4 regions of the Streptomyces sp. NPDC048507 genome follow, and region 1 is predicted to be linked to each of the others. Evidence: riboswitches for the same ligand, from Rfam matches in the RefSeq annotation. Region 1 holds a riboswitch; each other region holds the start of a gene.

The links. Region 1 has a riboswitch for cobalamin ahead of ACGFXC_RS03380 (ABC transporter substrate-binding protein). Riboswitches for the same ligand answer to the same signal wherever they lie in the genome.
Region 2: it holds a riboswitch for cobalamin, as region 1 does, so the genes downstream of both, ACGFXC_RS17185 (energy-coupling factor ABC transporter permease) here and ACGFXC_RS03380 (ABC transporter substrate-binding protein) in region 1, are expected to answer to the same signal.
Region 3: it holds a riboswitch for cobalamin, as region 1 does, so the genes downstream of both, ACGFXC_RS25715 (ribonucleoside-diphosphate reductase subunit alpha) here and ACGFXC_RS03380 (ABC transporter substrate-binding protein) in region 1, are expected to answer to the same signal.
Region 4: it holds a riboswitch for cobalamin, as region 1 does, so the genes downstream of both, cobN (cobaltochelatase subunit CobN) here and ACGFXC_RS03380 (ABC transporter substrate-binding protein) in region 1, are expected to answer to the same signal.

Annotation. Positions count from the first base shown of each region.
Region 1 covers NZ_JBICWZ010000001.1:727,274-731,157, reverse strand. The annotation lists gene ACGFXC_RS03385 (FecCD family ABC transporter permease) at 1-715, opposite strand, end outside; gene ACGFXC_RS03380 (ABC transporter substrate-binding protein) at 712-1,701, opposite strand; cobalamin riboswitch at 1,737-1,873, opposite strand; tRNA gene ACGFXC_RS03375 (tRNA-Trp) at 2,009-2,085, opposite strand; gene ACGFXC_RS03370 (GMC oxidoreductase) at 2,355-3,884, shown strand, end outside.
Region 2 covers NZ_JBICWZ010000005.1:259,915-263,798, forward strand. The annotation lists gene ACGFXC_RS17170 (SsgA family sporulation/cell division regulator) at 149-556, shown strand; gene ACGFXC_RS17175 (hypothetical protein) at 633-1,169, shown strand; gene ACGFXC_RS17180 (flavodoxin family protein) at 1,224-1,958, opposite strand; cobalamin riboswitch at 2,234-2,427, shown strand; gene ACGFXC_RS17185 (energy-coupling factor ABC transporter permease) at 2,455-3,153, shown strand; gene ACGFXC_RS17190 (energy-coupling factor ABC transporter substrate-binding protein) at 3,159-3,515, shown strand; gene cbiQ (cobalt ECF transporter T component CbiQ) at 3,519-3,884, shown strand, end outside.
Region 3 covers NZ_JBICWZ010000010.1:84,607-88,490, reverse strand. The annotation lists gene ACGFXC_RS25715 (ribonucleoside-diphosphate reductase subunit alpha) at 1-1,725, opposite strand, end outside; cobalamin riboswitch at 1,869-1,999, opposite strand; gene ACGFXC_RS25710 (GNAT family N-acetyltransferase) at 2,057-2,551, opposite strand; gene ACGFXC_RS25705 (CstA-like transporter-associated (seleno)protein) at 2,660-2,857, opposite strand; gene ACGFXC_RS25700 (carbon starvation CstA family protein) at 2,854-3,884, opposite strand, start outside.
Region 4 covers NZ_JBICWZ010000022.1:51,656-55,539, forward strand. The annotation lists gene cobN (cobaltochelatase subunit CobN) at 1-2,560, opposite strand, end outside; cobalamin riboswitch at 2,593-2,750, opposite strand; gene cobG (precorrin-3B synthase) at 3,016-3,884, shown strand, end outside.

The sequences.
Region 1 (3,884 bases):
GGGTGTGCGCGCCCTCCTCGCCCGCGAGCAGCAGGTCGAGCGGCCGGGCCAGGGCGACGAGCAGCGCGGTGCCGGCGCACAGCGCGCCGGCGGGCAGGGCCAGTTCGTCCCAACGGGCGCCGCCGAGGCCGCCCAGGGTCCAGAAGAGCACGGAGCGGATCTGGTCGGGGCGCGCGGACAGCACGAGCACCAGGCTGGTCAGCGCGGACAGGACGTACTGCACGGCGACTCCGGCCAGGATCAGCCGGCCGGTGGTCATCGTGCCGCCGCGCCGGGCCAGCGCGTAGACGGCGACGAGCGCGGCCAGGGAGCCGGCGAACGCGGCGAGCGGCGCCCCGGCCCCGCCCGCGAACCCGGCGGCTCCCGCGCCCGCGGCGGTACCGAAGACGAGGACGAGGACGGCGCCCGCCGAGGCGCCCGAGGAGGCGCCGAGCAGGAAGGGATCGGCGAGCTGGTTGCGGACCAGGGCCTGGAGCACGGCGCCCGCGACCGCGAGCCCCGCGCCGACGACGGTCCCGAGGAGCACCCGCGGCATGCGGACGTCCCACACGATGGAGGCGAAGGCCCCGCCGCGCGCCCCGGGCCCGGCGAGCACGAGGTCGAGGACCTTCCCGGGGCCGATCCGTACGGGGCCCAGCGCGAGCCCCGCCACCGCCGACGCGGCGAGCAGAACGGCGAGCAGGACGAGGACGGTGGCGCTCCGGCGCCGCTTCACGCGGCGTCGGGGTGCAGCTGGCGGCCGAGGGACTCGACCGCGTCGGCGACGCGGACGCCGAGGACGGCGGAGGACAGCGGCAGCACGACGAAACGCTGGTTCTTGATGGCGGGAACCTGCGCCAGCGCCGGGTCGTTCAACAGGCGCCGCTTCTTGGACTCGACGGTGGTCCCGCCGTAGTCGTAGATGAGGACGACTTCGGGCCGCCGCTCGATGACCTTCTCCCACGACACGTCGCCGAAGGTGTCCTTGAGGTCGGCGAAGACGTTCGTCCCCCCGGCGAGGGCGACGATCTCGTTGCCTATGCCCTCGCCGCCCGAGGTGAAGGCGGAGCCCTCACCGGAGTCGTAGACGAAGACGGACGGCTTCGGCGCGTCCTTGACGCGTGCGGTGACGGCGTCGACCCGGCGCTGCTCGTCCCCGATGAGCGCGGCGCCGCGTTCGGGCACGCCGAAGGTCCGCGCCACCTCGGTGATCTCGGTCTTCAGCTGTGCGAGGCCGACCGGTCCGCGCGTGCAGTACTCCACGCTCAGCCGGGAGTTGATGCCGGACTTCGCCAGGGTTTCGCGGTCGCGGCCCTGCGCCTTGTCGAAGGCGCTGGCGTAGCCGCCGTACACGAAGTCGGGGTCGGCGCCGAGGAGGACCTCCTTGGACGGGTACTCCCCGGCCAGCACCTTGATCTTGTCGTAGGCGGGCCGGTAGGCGGGCAGTACCGAGTCGTCGAGGTAGGCCGTGCCCGCGATCCGGTCCTGGAGTCCGAGGGCGAGCATGATCTCGGTGGCGTGCTGGTTCATGGTGACGGCCCGCTCCGGCGGCGCCTGGAAGGTGCTGGTGACACCGCAGTTGGTGACGGTGTACGGGAATCCGGGCGCGGGCCGGGCGTCCGCGGCGGGCCGCTCCGCGCCGGCCGGTGCGCCGCAGGCGGCGAGCGGTGTCAGCAGGGCGAGGGCGGCGAGGGAGCGCAGGGCTGCGCGGGAACGCGACATGGGAAGGCCTCTCCGGGGGATCCGCGTCCCCGGTCGAAGTGAAGAGGCGGCGCGTCAGTGTCTGACTCCCGGGATCCCGTGTCGGGATCCCGGTCACAGTGGCGGGACCGCACCGGATTCGCACCGGTTTCCTGTCCTGCGCCGCCCGGACAACCCGGCCAAGTCTGCCAGATGCCGCCTTTCGCCCGGTACGCCGGTCGCCGCGCCCGCCCGCCCGCCCGTCCCGGGAGCGGGCGCCGGCCCCGGACGCGCCGGAGGCCCGCACCGGCTGGTTGCGCGCCGGTACGGGCCTCTGAGGGTCTTGCGGTGGCAGGGGCGGCAGGAGTCGAACCTGCGACCTACGGTTTTGGAGACCGTTGCTCTGGCCAGCTGAGCTACACCCCTTCGGTGGGACCAACCATGGCACGGCGCGGCCTGAAGATCCACCGAATTCGGGGGCCAGTCGGGAGAAAGCCGGGCGGCGCGGCAAGCGGAACGAGCCGGAAGTTACCTCGTCGTATGTAGTGACTTACCAAGCACTCGACAGTAGAACTTGTTCTCACTCCGTCGAGAGTGAGGAAGGTCACATGAGTGACAAAAGCCTGAACAGCAAGGTTTCCAAGGGCGTTTCACGTCGTGGATTCATCGCTGGAACTGGTTCTATTCTTGGAGCCGTGGCCCTCGCGGTCAACACCACACCGGCCCAGGCGAAAAACGCCGTCGCAGCGGCCGCGGCGAACCCCCCGATCGACTCCGGGGCCCATGTCCCGGCCCTCGTGATCGGCACCGGCTACGGCGGCTCGGTCGCCGCGCTCCGGCTCGCCCAGGCCGGGGTCGACGTGCACATGATCGAGATGGGCATGGCCTGGGACACCCCCGGCAGTGACGGCAAGATCTTCGCCAACACCACCAAGCCCGACTACCGTTCGTACTGGCTGCGCACCAAGACCAAGGCACCGCTCAGCAATTTCCTCGGCTTCCCCATCGACTCGGCCGTCCCCAAGTACACGGGCATCCTCGACGCCGAGGAGATGGGCGGGATCATCGTCTACCAGGGCCGCGGGGTCGGCGGCGGCTCGCTCGTCAACGGCGGCATGGCGGTGACGCCCAAGCGGCAGAACTTCGCCGCCATCCTGCCCTCGGTGGACGCCGACGAGATGTACAACACCTACTACCCCCGCGCCAACGCCGGTCTCGGCGTGGGCCTGATCGACCCCAACTGGTTCGAGACGGTGGACTGCTACCAGTTCGCCCGGGTCGGCCGCAAGCACGCCCAGCGCTCGGGATTCCCCTTCGTCTTCGTCCCGGACGTGTACGACTGGGACTACATGAAGCAGGAGGTGGCCGGGACCGTCCCCAAGTCCGCGGTCGCCGGCGAGATCCTCTACGGCAACAACGCCGGCAAGAAGTCCCTCCAGAAGACCTACATCGCCGCCGCGAAGGCGACCGGCAAGGTCAGCATCTCCCCACTGCACCGGGTCACCACCGTCTCCCCCTCGGGCGGTGGCGGCTACACGGTCGCCATGGAGCAGCTCGACACCACCGGTGCGGTGGTCGCCACCAAGACCGTCACCGCCGACAAGGTGTTCTTCGCGGCGGGCAGCGTGGGCACCAGCAAGCTCCTGGTCAGGCTGAAGGCCACGGGCGCGCTGGCCAACCTGAACGATGAGATCGGCAAGGGCTGGGGCGACAACGGCAACGTCATGTGCGGCCGCGCGAACCACATGTGGGACCCCACCGGCAAGGTGCAGGCCTCCATCCCCTGCGGCGGGATCGACAACTGGGACGCGGGCGGCGCCTTCGCCGAGGTGGCCCCGCTGCCGACCGGGATCGAGACGTACGCGTCCTTCTACCTCTCGATCACCAAGAACCCCAACCGGGCCCAGTTCACCTGGAACGCCGCCGCCGGCCAGGTCGAGCTGAACTGGCAGACGGCCTGGAAGCAGCCCTCGATCGACATGGCGAAGACCATCTTCGACAAGATCAACGCGAAGGAGGGGACGATCTACCGGTCCGACCTGTTCGGCCTCAACAAGGTCTGGGGCGACCACCTCACCTACCACCCGCTGGGCGGCGCGGTGCTGAACAAGGCGACCGACAACTACGGCCGGCTGCGCGGCTACACCGGCCTCTACGTGATCGACGGAGCGCTGATCCCCGGCAACACCAGCGTCAATCCGTTCGTGACGATCACGGCACTCGCC
Region 2 (3,884 bases), on a different contig from region 1:
GCCCGCGGGCCCCGGGAGGGGCCCGGAATCGGGCCGAGCGGCCCGTCCGGCTCGGGACCTTCGGCCCCGGGGAGTGCCGGACGCGTCGGCTAGCGTGCCCGAAGGGGGGCACGTGAGGGCCCACCGCGCGAAGAGAGGCAGAGCCACCATGGCCACCACCGAACACCGCGTCCTGCCGTTGCGGCTGGAGGCCGTACCGCTGTCCGTCCCCCTGACCGGCGCCTTCGTCTACCGCACGGACCGGCCGTACGAGCTGGCCGTCGACTTCCGCGGCGCCGGGGCGCACCTCGCCCGCTGGGTCTTCTCGCGGGAGCTGCTCCTGGACGGGCAGACCTGCGGCACCGGTGAGGGCGACATACAGGTGTGGCCGCTGCGCCGGGGCACCGAACCGCGCGTGTTCCTCGCCTTCAGCAACGGCGCGCAGAGCTGTGTGGTCTCCGCCCGCGCCAAGGACGTGCGGGAGCTGTGCCGGCGGATGACCGAGCTGGTCCCGCGCGGCCAGGAGCGGCGCCACTACGACCTGGACGCGGAGCTGAGCGCGCTGCTGGCGCACTGAGGGAACCGCCGGGCCCCCCACGATGTCCTTCCCGGTGACAGGCCAGTCCCCGTCTCACGAGAATCGGGGGGACGTCATGCGTCACCCGTACCGCACGCGCCGTCGCCGGACCGTGGCCCTGGCCACGGGCGCCCTGCTCGTCACCGGGCTCGCGCTCAGCGCGCCCGCCTCGGCCGCCGCCTCCGGCGCGGCCGCCGCACCGTCGGTCCGCACCCAGACGCCGCTCGTCGTCAACGCCCGCTGGGGCGGTCACTGCACGTACGACCGGATCGTCATCGACCTCCAGGGCGCCGCCCCGCCGGTCACCGTCACTCCCGTCTCCCAGCTGGTCTACGACGGGTCCGGCAAGCCCGTCCCGCTCGCCGGGAAGCACTTCCTGGAGATCCGCCTGCACCCCGCCGCCGGACACGACGACGCGGGGCAGAACGTCTACCAGGGCCCTCGGCTCCAGCAGATCCACCTCAGCAAGCTCAAGGGCCTCGCCCTCACGGGCGACTACGAGGGGTACGTGACCTTCGGCGCCGCCTTCGACACCCCGCCGGCCTTCACCACCAGCGTCCTGCACTCGCCCGAGCGCTACGTGGTGGACATCGCGCACCCGAACACCTGCTGAACGGGACGGCGGCCGCCGCGGAGCCCGCACGGCACGCGGCGGCCCCGTCCGGTTCTAGCGGTGCTCGGGGTTGGGGAAGTCGAAGCGGCAGCCCGCGTCCCACAGGGAGCGCTGGTTGCCGTGCGCGGGAAAGCCCCCGGCTCGCTTGAGGAGAGCGGCCAGGTGCATCAGGTTCCAGGACATGAAGGTGGTGTTGCGGTTGGTGAAGTCGTTCTCCGGACCGCCCGATCCCGGGTCCAGGTACGAGGGACCGGGCCCGGCCTCGCCGATCCAGCCCGCGTCGGACTGCGGCGGGATCGCGTAACCGAGGTGCTGGAGGCTGTAGAGGACGTTCATCGCGCAGTGCTTGACCCCGTCCTCGTTGCCGGTGATCAGCGCTCCGCCGACGCGTCCGTAGTAGGCGTACTGGCCCCGGTCGTTCAGCAGCGAGGAGCAGGCGTAGAGCCGCTCGATGACCTGCTTCATCACGGAGCTGTTGTCCCCGAGCCAGATCGGGCCGCAGAGCACGAGGATGTCGGCGTCCATGATCTGGCTGTAGAGGACCGGCCACTGGTCGCTCTCCCAGCCGTGTTCGGTCATGTCGGGCCAGACACCGGTGGCGATGTCGTGGTCGACGGCCCGGATCAGTGAGGTCCGGGCTCCGGCCGCCTCCATGACGGCGCGGCTCCTGGCGATCAGGCCCTCGGTGTTGCTGGTCTCGGGCGAGCGTTTGAGGGTGCAGTTGACGTAGACGGCGGAGAGGTCCGAGTAGTCGAAGGACCCGGCGGGCGCGGAGGAGTCGGCTGGCACGCCTCCCACCCTCGCCCCGGGACGGACGGGACGCCAGCCGGGTGCGCCCGTCCGGGCCGCGGCCCCCGGACGGGACCCTCCTCGCGGCCGGGTGCGGAACGGCGCGGGCGACCGGGACAACCGGTCCCCGGGAGCAGGGGTGGGCGGAACTCCCCCTTCGGGCGGGCCGGTTGGTGCGGACGGTGGCGCCGGCGCCACCGTGGGTGAGCATCAAGCGGAATCCGCCCTGCCGCCCGGCGGGCCCGGGGCGGGTTGTTACCGGTCCGTGCGGGCGACTAGGGTCAGCGGGCCTTGGTGTTCGGGAAACCGGTGCAAAACCGGTGCGGCCCTCGCCACTGTGATCGGGAAGTCCGGCTCCACTCCTGCGGGAAGCCACTGGGCCCGCGCGGGAATCCGCAGGGGCCCGGGAAGGCGGAGACAGGGCATCAACCCGTGAGCCAGGAGACCGGCCGGGGCACGTCGTCCATCCACGAGGTGCTGGAGAGGTCTCCCGACCATGCATATAGCCGAGGGGTTCCTGCCCCCCTTGCACGCGGCCGCCTGGGGCGCCGCGTCCGCCCCGTTCGTCGTCCACGGTGTCCGCGCCCTCACCCGCGAGGTGAAGGCCAACCCGGAGAGCACCCTGCTGCTCGGCGCGTCCGGCGCGTTCACCTTCGTCCTTTCCGCACTCAAGATCCCCTCGGTGACGGGCAGTTGCTCGCACCCGACGGGAACCGGGCTGGGGGCCATCCTGTTCCGGCCGCCGATCATGGCGGTGCTGGGCACGATCACCCTGCTCTTCCAGGCCCTGCTGCTCGCGCACGGCGGACTCACCACGCTCGGCGCCAACGTGTTCTCGATGGCCATCGCGGGCCCCTGGGCCGGCTACGCCGCCTACCGGCTGCTGCGCACCTCCGGGGCGCCGCTGATGGTGACCGTCTTCGCCGGGGCGTTCGTCGCCGACCTCGTCACCTACTGCGTGACCTCCGTCCAGCTGGCGCTGGCCTTCCCCGACCCGGCCGGCGGGTTCCTGGGCTCGCTGGAGAAGTTCGCGGGCATCTTCGCCCTGACCCAGATCCCGCTCGCGGTGAGCGAGGGACTGCTGACCGTCCTCGTGATGCGGCTGCTGATGCAGTCCAGCAGGTCCGACCTGGTCCGGCTCGGCGTGGCGAAGCTGACCGGCGGCACGCCGGCGAAGCGGGAGGCGGCGCTCTGATGGCGATGACCCGGAACGCGAAGATCAACACCCTGCTGCTGCTCGTGGTGGCGGCCCTCGCCGTGCTCCCGCTCGCGCTGGGACTCGGCGACGGCAAGGAAGAGCCGTTCGCGGGCGCGGACGCGCAGGCGGAGTCGGCCATCACGGAACTGAAGCCGGACTACGAGCCCTGGTTCTCCCCGCTGTACGAACCCCCCTCCGGGGAGGTCGAGTCGGCGCTGTTCGCCCTCCAGGCGGCGCTCGGCGCGGGCGTGCTCGCGTACTACTTCGGGGTCCGCAAGGGCCGCCGCCAGGGCCTGGCCCAGGCGGCGGCACCGGGCCCCGCGCAGGCCCCTTCGGCGGCCTGCGCGCCGGAGGCCTAGGCGGTGCTGCCGATCGACGTGGCGGCCCACGGCAGCCGCTGGCGGGGCCGGCACCCGCTGGAGAAGGCCCTCCTCGGACTCGGGCTGACGGTCACCGCCGTGTGCCTGCCGCCCTGGCCCGGCGGGCCGCTGGTCGCCGCCGCCACCCTCGCCGTGCTGCTGGGCCCGGCCGGGGTGGCGGGCCGCGAGCTGTGGCGGGCCTTCCGGGTGCCGCTGGGCTTCTGCGTGACCGGGGCGCTGCCGCTGCTGATCTCGCTGGGCGGCCCGGACGGCTTCGTCGCCCTCGCCCCGGACGGGCCCCGGCACGCGGCGGAGCTGCTGCTGCGCACCTCGGCGGCCTCCCTCGGCGTGCTGCTGTTCGCCTTCACC
Region 3 (3,884 bases), on a different contig from region 1:
GGCGGTGCGGGTCCGCTCCCAGGCCGGGAGGGGGCCGTTGCGCTCGGCGAGGTCGCAGGAGGCCTCGTACGCGGCCAGCATGATGCGCTCGGAGAGCTTGGTGGACAGGGCCTTCGCCTCGGGGGAGTCGAAGGGCATCTTCAGCTTGAAGAAGACGTCCTGCAGGCCCATCGCGCCCAGACCCACCGGACGCCAGCGGGAGTTGGAGCGGCCCGCCTGCTCGGTCGGGTAGAAGTTGATGTCCACGACGCGGTCGAGGAAGGTCACCGCGGTGCGGACGGTCTCGTCCAGGCGCTCCCAGTCGATCTGCCCGTCCACCACGAAGGCGCCCATGTTGACGGAGCCCAGGTTGCAGACGGCGGTCTCGCCGTCGTCGGTGACCTCGATGATCTCGGTGCAGAGGTTGGAGGAGTGGACGACCGTGCCCGGCTCGGCGGTCTGGTTCGCCGTGCGGTTGGAGGCGTCCTTGAAGGTCATCCAGCCCTGGCCGGTCTGCGCGAGGGTGCGCATCATCCGGCCGTACAGGTCGCGGGCGGGCATGGTCTTGCGGGCCAGGCCGTCCGCCTCGGCCTTGCGGTAGGCGGCGTCGAAGGCGTCGCCCCACAGGTCGACCAGGTCGGGCACGTCGGACGGGGAGAACAGCGACCACTGGCCGTCGGCGTTCACGCGGCGCATGAACTCGTCCGGCACCCAGTGGGCGAGGTTGAGGTTGTGCGTACGGCGCTGGTCCTCGCCGGTGTTGTCGCGCAGCTCCAGGAACTCCTCGATGTCCGCGTGCCAGGTCTCCAGGTAGACGGCGGCGGCGCCCTTGCGGCGGCCGCCCTGGTTCACGGCGGCGACGGACGCGTCGAGGGTCTTCAGGAACGGCACGATGCCGTTGGAGTGGCCGTTGGTGCCGCGGATCAGCGAACCGCGGGCGCGGATGCGGGAGTACGACAGGCCGATGCCGCCGGCGTGCTTGGACAGCCGCGCGACCTGGTGGTAGCGGTCGTAGATCGAGTCCAGCTCGTCCAGCGGGGAGTCCAGCAGGTAGCAGGAGGACATCTGCGGGTGGCGGGTGCCGGAGTTGAAGAGCGTGGGGGAGGAGGGCAGGTAGTCGAGGCGGCTCATCAGCCGGTAGAGCGAGGCCACTTCCTCGACGGCCTGGACCGAGTCGTTCTCCGCGAGGCCGCACGCCACGCGCAGCATGAAGTACTGCGGGGTCTCGATCACCTGACGGGTGATGGGGTGGCGCAGCAGGTAGCGGCTGTGCAGGGTGCGCAGGCCGAAGAAGCCGAAGCGGTCGTCCGCGCCCTCGGCGAGCGCGTGCTCCACCAGCGCGTCGAGCCGGGCGGCGTGCAGGGCGACGAAGTCGGCGGTGCGGTCGGCGATCAGGCCCTCGCGGTGACCGACGGCGACGGACTCGGCGAAGGAGACGGACCCCTGGCCCGCGGCCTCGTCGGCCACGGCCAGCGTGAGCAGCCGGGCGGCGAGGCGGGAGTACGCCGGGTCCTCGGAGATCAGGCCCGCGGCGGCCTCGGTGGCCAGCCCGCGCAGTTCGGCCTCGTCCGCGACGGAGCTGCGGCCGCGCAGGGCGGCGGCGGCGACCCGGCCCGGGTCGGTGTCGGGGAGGTCGGCCGTCAGCTCGGTGAGGGTGCGCAGCAGCGCGGCCCCGGGGCCCCCGGCCTCGGATGCGGCTGCGGGCTGGTCGGACTCGGCGCGCGGTGCGGCGGGCGCGATGGTCACGGGGGGAGCTCTCCCTCGCTCGGCCCGGTCATCGGCGGGGCGGGGCGAGCGGGCGCATGCGGGCATGGCGGGTACGCGTACCCACCGCATGGCGTCCACCGGCCCAACCGCGAGGCCCGGACGTGGTCGGCACCCGGTTCGGTCGAGCCGGGTGCGCTGTCGGCAGGTCCTCGGACTTGCGGAGCACGAAAGGGTGCACTTCATACCGTTGCGGGACAGTTCCGGATTCGCACCGGATTCCCCTGCGGCGACAGCAGGCATGAGCATACATGTGGGGGCGGCCGGATGCGGTAGCCCCCACATGTAGTGTCGGGCCTCGCTCAGCGTGGTGTCACAGCTCCACTCGGTACGTGAGCAGCGTCAGCCCCGGGACGGGGGCCCAGTCGCGTTCGGGCGTACGGGTGAAGCCGAGCCGTGCGTAGATCCGCTGGGCCACCCGCATGTCCCGCTGGGTGGAGAGCACCAGGTGCGTGACCCCCTGGAGCTCGCGGGCGCGGGCCAGACAGGCCCGCACCAGGGCCTCGCCGGCGCCGCGTCCGCGCGCCTCGCGGTCGACGGCCAGCATCCGGAACTCGGCCTCGGCGGGCCCGGCGATGTCGGCGAGCGGGCTGCCGGGAGGGGCGAAGGTCACACCGCCCAGCAGGGTGTCCTCGGCGACGGCCACCAGCACCTCGCCGTCGGCGGCCCGCCGGGCCACGTCGCGCAGCACGCCGGCGTAGAAGGCGGCGTCGGAGGCGAGCAGCCCGTCGCCCACGTACGCCCGTGCGGTGATCTCGCCCAGCTCTTCGTATTCGGCGGGCAGGGCCGCCCGGATCTCGATGTCCATGGCTTTGAGTGTGCACCCCCGCTGTGCGCGAAGGGCCGCCCGCTCCCCGCGGGGGGAGTCGGGGCGGCCCTTCGGTGCGTGCGCGACGGTGTGTTCAGCGGCGTGCGTTCAGCAGCAGCGGAAGCCCTCGCGGGGGTCGGCCTCGCGGGAGTCGGTGCGGGCCCGCTCGAAAGCCCGCCGGGTCAGCACCTCGGCGTCCGGGTCGTGGGAGCGGGCGTGGGCGACGTAGCGGTCGTAGGCGGCCTCGCCCGAGAACTCCCGTACGTAGTGACGCGTCTTCGCCAGCGCCGCGCGGACGCGGCTCACCGGACGGGCTCCCCGACCCGGCCGCCGCCGCTGTCGAGACCGGCCGCGGCGAGCTCGGCCTTCTCCTCGGGGGTCGCGAGCAGGCCGGCCGGGGCGACGATCCTCGACTCGGACCAGGGGACCTCGGAGAGCCTGACCGAGCCCGGGTCGGCGACGGCCCTGAAGCAGGTCCGGGCCGCGTCCGCGAGCACGATCAGGATCAGTACGGCGAACAGCGCCGACAGGACGCCGTCGACCGTGGCGTTGGTGACCACGGTGTGCATCTCGTCCATGTTCTTCGCGGGCGGCAGCACCTTCCCGGCGTCGATGCCGCCCTGGTACTTGTCGCGCTGTGCGAAGAAGCCGACCTTGACGTCCTCGGAGAAGACCTTCTGGTAGCTCGCGGTGAGGGTGACGGCCACGTCCCACGCGAGCGGGACGGCGGTGACCCAGGCCCACTTGAGCCGGCCCGACTTCACCAGCAGCGTGGTGCAGACGGCGAGGGCCACGGCGGCGAGCAGCTGGTTCGCGATGCCGAACAGCGGGAAGAGCTGGTTGATGCCGCCCAGCGGGTCCTTGACGCCGACCCACAGGAAGTAGCCCCAGCCGCCGACGACGATCGCGCTCGCGGCCCAGACGCCCGGCTTCCAGCTGACGTCCTTGAAGGACTTGTGCACGTTGCCCAGGGTGTCCTGGAGCATGAAGCGCCCGACGCGGGTGCCCGCGTCGACCGTGGTCAGGATGAAGAGGGCCTCGAACATGATGGCGAAGTGGTACCAGAACGCCTTCATCCCGGACCCGCCGATCACGGAGGAGAAGATGTCCGACATCCCGAGTGCGAAGGTCGGCGCACCGCCCGTACGGGACAGCAGGCTGGTCTCCTCGACGTCCTTGGCGGCCTGCGCCAGGGCTTCGGGGCTGATGGCGAAGCCGAAGTGGGTGACGGCCTCGGAGGCGGTCTGCACGGTGGTGCCGATGACGCCGGCGGGGGAGTTGACGGCGAAGAAGAGGCCGGGCTCGATGATGCAGGCGGCGATCACGGCCATGA
Region 4 (3,884 bases), on a different contig from region 1:
GGCCGACCGAGGCGGGCCATTCGCCGCCGTTGTCGGTGCGGTAGCGGGTCAGGAGCGAGTCCGCCAGGGCCTGGCCCGTCTCCCACGCCAGGCGGGAGGGGACGGCCTTGGGGTCGACCGAGTAGAAGTTGCGGCCGGTCGGCAGGACGTTGACCAGGCCGCGCAGCGGGGAGCCGGACGGCCCGGCCGGGACGAAGCCGCCGTCCAGGGCGGTGACCACGTGGGCGATCTCGTCCGTGGTGCCGGCCAGGCGGGGCACGACCTCGTGGGCGGCGAAGGCGAGGACGTCCGCGACGGCCCGGGGGTGGCCGGCGGCGACCGCGGGGACCGCCTCCGGGGACCAGTTCGCCTCCTCCATCGCCTGGACCAGGGCGCGGGCCGTCGCCTCGACCTCGTCGGCCGCGGTGCGGGTGGCGGCGGACTCGTCCAGCCCGAGGGCCTCGCGCAGGCCGGGCAGGGCCGTCGTGCCGCCCCAGATCTGGCGGGCGCGCAGGATCGCGAGGACCAGGTTGACGCGGGCCTCACCGGTCGGGGCGCCGCCGAGGACGTGCAGGCCGTCGCGGATCTGCGCGTCCTTGACCTCGCACAGCCAGCCGTCGACGTGCAGGAGGAAGTCGTCGAAGCCGTCGTCGTCCGGGCGCTCTTCGAGGCCGAGGTCGTGGTCGAGCTTCGCCGCCTGGATCAGGGTCCAGATCTGCGCGCGGATCGCCGGGAGCTTCGACGGGTCCATCGCGCTGATCTGCGCGTACTCGTCCAGGTGCTGTTCCAGGCGGGCGATGTCCCCGTACGACTCCGCGCGCGCCATCGGCGGCACGAGGTGGTCGACCAGGGTGGCGTGCACGCGGCGCTTGGCCTGGGTGCCCTCGCCGGGGTCGTTGACGAGGAAGGGGTAGATCAGCGGGAGGTCGCCGAGGGCGGCGTCCGGGGCGCAGGAGGCGGAGAGGCCGGCGTTCTTGCCCGGCAGCCATTCGAGGTTGCCGTGCTTGCCCAGGTGGATCATCGCGTCGGCGCCGAAGCCGCCGTCCTGCGCGCGCGCCTGGATCCACCGGTAGGCGGCCAGGTAGTGGTGCGAGGGCGGCAGGTCCGGGTCGTGGTAGATCGCGATCGGGTTCTCGCCGAAGCCGCGCGGGGGCTGGATGAGGATCAGGAGGTTCCCGCGGCGCAGGGCCGCGAGCACGATGTCGCCCTCGGGGTTCGAGGAGCGGTCCACGAACATGTTGCCGGGGGCCTCGCCCCAGTGCTCCTCGACGCTCGCGCGCAGCTCGGCGGGCAGCTCGGCGAACCAGCGGCGGTAGTCGGCCGCCGGGATGCGGACCGGGTTGCGGGCCAGCTGCTCTTCCGTCAGCCAGTCCTGGTCGTGGCCGCCCGCCTCGATCAGGGCGCGGATCAGCTCGTCCCCGTCGCCCGAGACCAGGCCCGGGATGCCGTCCGCCGGGCCGAAGTCGTAGCCGCCCGCGATGAGGGTGCGCAGCAGTTCCACGGCGCTCGCGGGGGTGTCGAGGCCGACCGCGTTGCCGATGCGGGAGTGCTTGGTGGGGTATGCCGACAGGACGAGGGCGATCTTCTTGTCGCGGCGGTCGATGTGGCGCAGCCGGGCGTGGCGCACCGCGATGCCTGCGACGCGGGCGGCCCGCTCGGGGTCGGCGACGTAGGCGGGCAGGCCGTCCTCGTCGATCTCCTTGAAGGAGAACGGCACCGTGATCAGGCGGCCGTCGAACTCCGGGACCGCGACCTGGGTGGCGGCGTCGAGGGGGGACAGGCCCTCGTCGTTCTCCTCCCAGTTCGCGCGGGAGCCGGTCAGGCACAGGGCCTGGAGGATCGGTACGCCGAGCGAGGCGAGGGCGCCCGCGTCCCAGGACTCGTCGTCGCCGCCCGCGGAGGCGGTGGCCGGGCGGGTGCCGCCCGCGGCCAGGACGGTGGTGACGACCGCGTCGACCCCCGCCAGCTCGGCCAGCAGCTCCGGCTCCGGGGTGCGCAGGGAGGAGACGTAGAGGGGGAGGGGGTGGCCGCCCTTGGCCTCGACGGCGTCGCACAGGGCGTGCACGAAGGCGGTGTTGCCGCTCATCTGGTGCGCGCGGTAGTAGAGCAGCGCGACGCGCGGGCCGTCCGCCGCGGAGGCCGGGCGGTCCAGGTGGCCCCAGGTGGGGGAGGCGGCCGGGGGTTCGAAGCCGTGGCCGGTGAGCAGCACCGTGTCCGAGAGGAAGCGGGCCAGCTGGCCGAGGTTGGCGGGGCCGCCGTGCGCGAGGTAGCCGTGCGCTTCCGCCGCGATGCCGATGGGGACGGTGGAGGCCTCCATCAGCTGGGCGTCCGGGGCCTGTTCGCCGGTCAGGACGACGACCGGGCGGTGCTGGCCGGCGGCCAGCAGCAGATCGAGGCCCTCCTGCCAGGCGCGCAGGCCGCCGAGGAGGCGTACGACGACCAGGTCGACGCCGTCGAGGAGACCGGGGAGGTCGTCGAGGGGGAGGCGGGAGGGGTTCGCGAACCGGTACGGGACGGGGCCGTCCGCGGCGGCGCGAGCGCTCAGCAGATCGGTGTCGGACGTCGACAGCAGCAGGATCATGCGGCGGCAGGCCTTCCTCGGGGTTTCCGCGCCCCGGGCAGTGAGGACGACGGGAGTTCCTGACTCACCCCGCCGATCGCTCCGCGGGGTTCACAGTGGCGGGACCGCGCCGGAATCTCACCGGGCTTCCTCCCATGTCGCCGTCCTCGGCGATGACGGGCCGAACGGCCCGTCGGAAGGTCATCTTAGGCGGCGTCGTCCCTGGCCGGGAGTGGGGGTGGTCCGGCGCCGTGGTGGTCTCGTCCGGGGGTGGTCCGGGCATCGTGGCGGCCGCCGGCCGGGCATCGCCGGGCGGGGGCGCCCCCGGGACCCTGCCCCGGGCCCGGTGCGCCAAACGCCGGCGGGGCGGGCCGCGGGAGAGGCCCGCCGGGGCGGCCGCCGCCCCGGCGGCGGGGGCCGGGAGGGTGGCGTCGGACACAGGCCGGGGGCGGGGAATCGTGGGTATGCTCGCGGCCATGCCCCAGCCCCCCTCCGCCGTGTCGCGGGACGAACCCGTCATACGGGAACGCGGTGACGCCTGCCCGGGCGCCCTGCGCCTGCACGCGGCGGACGACGGCCACCTGGCGCGCGTGCGGATCCCCGGCGGGCTCCTCGACGGCGCGGCCGCCCTGCTGCTGGCCGACGCCGCGGACCGGCTCGGGGACGGGCACATCGACCTCACCTCCCGTGGCAACGCGCAGCTGCGCGGACTCGGCGCGGGCTGCGGCGGCGAGCTGGCCGGGGTGCTGGAGCGGGCCGGGCTGCTGCCCGCGCCCTCGCACGAGCGGGTCCGCAACATCGTCGTCTCGCCGCTGACCGGCCTGGACGGATCCGGTCTGCCGGACGTGTCGGGCTGGGTCGCCGAGCTGGACGGGCTGCTGTGCGCGGATCCGGCCGCGGCCGGGCTCTCGGGCCGCTTCCTGTTCGCCCTCGACGACGGCCGCGGGGACGTGGCCGCCCTCGCCGGTGACGTCGTCGTGGTCGCCCGCCCCGACGGCGGGGCCCTGGTGTCGACGGCCGGAGCGCGGCAGGGGGTCCGGGTCGGGGCGCGGGACGCCCCCCGGGCCGCCCTCGTCGCCGCCCGGTACTTCCTCGACGCCGCCCGGGCCGCCGGTACGCGGGCCTGGCGGGTGAGCGAACTGCCCCCCGAACACGCCCTGGAACCGGAGTGGTTGCTGGGCCGGCTGGAGTCCTGCGGGATCGCGGGCCGGATCGAGGGCGCGCCCGTGCCCCCGCCCGGCGACGGCCCCGAGCCGGGCCTGGTGGCCGGCGCGGACGGGCGCGCCGCGCTGTCCGTGCTCGCGCCGCTCGGCCGCCTCACCAGCGCGCAGTGGCGGACGCTGGC